DNA from 2 places in the Oceanobacillus sp. FSL W8-0428 genome. Region 2 is predicted to be linked to the other one. Evidence: predicted binding sites of a transcription regulator. Region 2 holds the regulator's gene; the other holds the start of a gene.
The links. Region 2 encodes CtsR, which represses protease genes until heat stress. Its sites were predicted from a motif close to ATGGTCAATAAAGGTCAAACA; they were not measured.
Positions count from the first base shown of each region.

Region 1: the regulator CtsR is predicted to act here: its motif matches at 1,551-1,571, upstream of clpP (ATP-dependent Clp endopeptidase proteolytic subunit ClpP).

Region 1 covers NZ_JBBORB010000001.1:44,590-47,069, forward strand. Annotated here, with positions in the region: gene MKY30_RS00200 (glycerol-3-phosphate responsive antiterminator) at 1-290, opposite strand, end outside; gene clpP (ATP-dependent Clp endopeptidase proteolytic subunit ClpP) at 896-1,480, opposite strand; tRNA gene MKY30_RS00210 (tRNA-Arg) at 1,718-1,793, shown strand; gene MKY30_RS00215 (HPr family phosphocarrier protein) at 1,918-2,175, opposite strand; gene whiA (DNA-binding protein WhiA) at 2,302-2,480, opposite strand, start outside.
Region 2 covers NZ_JBBORB010000001.1:1,494,365-1,496,844, reverse strand. Annotated here, with positions in the region: gene MKY30_RS06685 (protein arginine kinase) at 1-518, opposite strand, end outside; gene MKY30_RS06680 (UvrB/UvrC motif-containing protein) at 515-1,066, opposite strand; gene MKY30_RS06675 (CtsR family transcriptional regulator) at 1,091-1,558, opposite strand; gene MKY30_RS06670 (MgtC/SapB family protein) at 1,741-2,427, opposite strand.

The DNA.
Region 1 (2,480 bases), 1.4 Mb from region 2:
GCATATTTAATCAGGCTGTTTCTTGTAGTAATAATTCCTTTGGGCTGCCACACTTTTGCAATATACTTTAGTGCATTTTTTGAATTAGAAAGCCCCTCAATAAAATCTATATGTAAAAAAGTTTGCTTCCCAGCCTTTTTAAGTACATCTAGATAATCAGAAGTCGTAAGTAAATCTCCCGTTAATAAAAACACAACATTTGAATTTGAAGCAGCAGCCAATTCTAAATGTTCCGGTGATTTCACAGAAGCAATAACTTGTGACTCTACAATATTAACTATTTTTTCCATCAATATCCTCCTTGAAATATTTTCCAATAATAGAATCTTAATTAATCTATCTAAAAGATAGTTTTTAAAGCTCTTATGTCTTGACAGCTTTTGGGTAGTGAAAGTTTATATAACAGAGTGTGCAAAAGATAACATTTCATGGAGAAACAACTGTAAAGTGATACTTCAGCCTTGAGGAACGATTCTTTCCGCAGATAGAATTAGGTTATATCCTGCAAAAAGCTCGCTTGTAGGGGATTATAAAAAGGAAAACTTCTCATCCCGTCAAAGATGCCTAAGACTAGTGAAATGTGGGATAACATATACAAAATAACTTAACTTAAAATTTTTTATTATTTTCGAAATTCTACCTTGAGTTTATTTTACCATAAACTATACCCTGTAGGAATGACTAAACAGTTAATTTCACAGTATTTACGAGATATTTCGGATTTATGATAAACATAATTTTATCATTTCATAAAAAAATAATTTCCGGTAAAATGTTTTATAAATAAATCATATTTATAAGAACTATTTAAAACATTTCACATAGAAATAGAAAATAGCAAAAAAAAAAAAGACCGGTGTAAAACTCCGGTCTTTTTTTACTTTTTACACTTCGATTATTGTTTGCGTTCAAAGATATCATCAATTAAGCCGTATTCTTTGGACTGTTCTGCAGTCATAAAGTTATCACGCTCTGTATCATGTTCAATAACTTCTAATGGCTGTCCGGTGTTTTCAGACATGATACGGTTCATGCGTTTTTTAATTTCAATAATTCTTCTTGCATGAATCTCAATATCTGTTGCCTGACCTTGCGTACCACCTAATGGCTGGTGAATCATGATCTCACTGTTCGGCAAAGCAAAACGTTTACCCTTTTCACCAGCGTTAAGCAGGAATGCTCCCATAGAAGCTGCCATACCAATGCAGATTGTAGATACATCTGATTTAATAAAATTCATTGTATCAAAAATTGCCATTCCGGCTGTAATAGATCCGCCAGGAGAATTAATGTATAAAGAGATATCTTTTCCTGGATCTTCTGCTTCTAAGAATAATAGCTGTGCTACAATAGAGTTGGCGACATTGTCATCAATACCGCTGCCAAGTAAAATAATCCGGTCCTTCAATAAACGGGAATAAATATCGTATGCGCGTTCACCACGGTTTGTTTGTTCAATAACTGTAGGTACTAAATTCATTATAAATCCTCCTTGAATAGCCAGTTAACATGGCTGATGATTTAATTACTATAGTTAATATGATAGCTCATTGGTCAATAAAGGTCAAACAAAAAGATTCTCCAAATTTCTACTTTAACCAGTTTTCCCGATTTTATGTTTGTTAAACCTAAGAAATTTTATCAAATAAAGAAAAAGGACTTGTCTCAGAAGGAATTCGTATGTATAATTAAGGTTGTGTTTTTAATAAAACAATATGCGCCCATAGCTCAGCTGGATAGAGCACTGGTTTCCGGTACCAGGTTTGCCGGGGGTTCGAATCCCTCTGGGCGCGCTACTAGAAAAATGAAATGCATGATAACTCCCTCTTAAGTTTGAGTAAAGATTACCCGCCCTTAAGAGGGAGTTTTTAAATAGGCATAGATTTGCTATTTATTATAAACTTAACATTAGCTCAATCATACTTTCTCGCGAACAAGGCTTGTTAAATATTCCATTGCCTCTTCTTCGTCTTCACCTTCGATAATAAGCTTAATTTCTTCCCCTTTTGTCAAAGCTAAGCTCATCAGTCCCATAATGCTTTTCGCATTCACTTTTTTATCATCATTCTCTAAAAATATGTGTGAATCAAATCGATTGGCCTCTTGTACAAAATAGGCAGCTGGTCTTGCCTGCAATCCTGAATCTAATTCAATCTTCACCGTTTTCTCAATCAACAAATCCACTCTCCTGTCTTAAGTAAACGCCTCCATTTTTTGCAATGCAGAGAAAGCTCTGCATTTATTTTTTGGCGATGTTCCATGATATTTATTGCATTATATCATATTCTCCGGATGCTAGCATTAATTACCAAGCTGCAGCTCTCCACGTTTAATTTTTTCTGCGAATTCATCAATCTTCTTCAATCGATGATTCACGCCTGATTTAGAAATTGTCCCGCTGGAAACGAGTTCTCCCAATTCCTTTAATGAAACTTCTTCATACTGAACCCGCAGCTTAGCCATCTCTTGCAATTTCTCAG
Region 2 (2,480 bases):
CCAATATTTGTAGGACAACTGGTGAGGTAACCTTTTGTCTCGTCGAATGCATAGTCGGCCTTTTCTTCCAGCCAATCATCTAAGTAGTATGCTTCCTCCAATGCTTTTTTCAGCTGTAGACCTGGATAATACACCTGGATACGCAAATGGTCCTCTTCATTTACCATAATCGAAGTCTGCTCATTTTCGGATAATAACACAGCCGCATGATCACTATGCTTAATTAAATGTGGACTTATTAAGTGTTTTTCCACCAAAACAAGTTTTTCAATCATATTTAAATTATTCATTGGTATAAATGAAATGGAATTCTGCTCCGTATCTTCCTGCTGAGTATAATTTTTCTTAATAAACTGCAGTACTTCTTCTAATGCTTCTTGATTACCGGATGTCGGGTACAATTGATCAGCAAAGTTGCGGGCTAAACGAACGCGGCTGCTCATCACTATATCTTTATCTGGACCATCCTCCAGCATCCATGGGCTAATCGCTTCGTTTATAAATGATTCTAATGTCACGTGTTATCACCCGCTTCCTTATTTTGGTGATTTTCTTTCTCCAGTTCTCTGATTTTATCACGAAGAACAGCTGCCTTTTCAAACTCTTCTTCTTCAATCAGCTGTTTTAACTCTTCTTTATGAGAAGAAATTAATTGTTTTTGCTGTATATACTTTCCTGCACGCTTTGGTATCCTGCCAGTATGCTTTGTATTTCCAGCATGTACACGCCGTAAAATTGGTTCTACCTTGGATCCAAAGGAAGCATAACAATTTGCACAGCCAAATTTCCCGGCCTTTTTAAATTCACTAAACGTTCTGCCGCAAGAGGGGCATTTCAGTTCTTGGGACTGATTGGATTTTGTTGTTCCTGCAGAGCTCAAATTTAATCCATCCTTTTGGAACAGCCCTGATAAAAGGTCATTTAAAGAATATCCTTCTTCTGGATAGCTTAAATACCCTTTCTTCTTGGCACATACTTCACAAAGACTGATTTTTGTCTCCTGGCCATTTATTATATGTTTAAAATGTAATGTAGCCTTTCTTTCATGGCATTCCTGGCATTCCATACGACGCTCCTCCCCTTCAGGTAATTAATCGTTCAAATACTTAAGAGCAGTTAATGCAGATTTGAGTATACGTGCACGCAATTCATCACGTAATGGTAATTGAAAAGCCAATGTTGTTCTATCAATACTTGCTAACATTAACTTTGCTTCACGTGCTGTAATCAGCTCCTCCTCTAAAAGCCGATCTAAAATATCTAAGGCAGCACGTTGGGGGATCGAATCACCGATTAAAAATATAATTTCATCGATTAACTCTGATTGATTCTGATGACGTATACGCATAATCCGAATATAACCGCCACCCCCACGCTTACTTTCCACAATATACCCCTTCTCCACAGTAAATCGTGTATTAATCACATAATTTATTTGAGAAGGTACACATTGAAATTGATCTGCAATTTCACTTCTTTTAATTTCGATAGCTTGCTGCTCCTCTGCCTGTAATACTTTTTTCAAATATTGTTCAATGATATCTGAAATGTTACTCATCCTTCGCACCTCAAATCAAATAATTTATTCGATAAATCAGTTCCTTTGACTTTGACTAACTTTGACTATGACTTTATTATAATATAAATTCTTTAAGTTGCAAATGGATGGTATTTCTATTTTTGACAAACAGACAAGAAATCAAAACATAATTATAGAAACTCTATGAAAATATTTAAATTTTAACTTCGTTTTGTTATATTTACCACTCCTGGAAGCTTGGATATATCATCAAATAAATAAATTAAATTTTTATTCCCCTTCATATTTGTCCACATATGAATTCTGCGTTGATTACCTTCCAACAATTTTATCTCCATTTGTTTAATATTAAAATGATTCTTTTCAATTGACTTTACTGCTTCATGTATTTCAAATTCCTCTGATGCAATAATCTCAATAAAATTGCTTGATTTAAATCGGGGGAAGAAATGCTCTATTTGATTTAAAAAAATTAAACTGACAAGAATAATAAGCGTTGTTACAATAGCAACGCTGTACATACCGGCTCCGACAACTAATCCAATACCTGCTACAGCCCATATAGAAGCAGCTGTTGTTAACCCTTTGATAGTTCCTCCGTAAACAATAATTGTACCTGCTCCCAGAAAGCCGATACCGCTAATTACATAAGAAGGGATACGGGCAGGATCGAATCGAATATTATCATATTGTTCCATGAAAGCGATAAAACCAAAAATTGATAAAATCATCATTAAACAGGATCCTACTCCTACTAGTATATGCGTACGGAACCCAGCTGAATGATTATTAATTTCTCGTTCAAAACCAATTAAACCAGATAATATCAAAGCAATAAATAAACGTGATACAATAACAAGAAAATCACCACCAATGAATTGTTCCAATTTTACTTACTCCTTTGTATAGAATTTAAAATGCAATTATATCTTTACGTGAT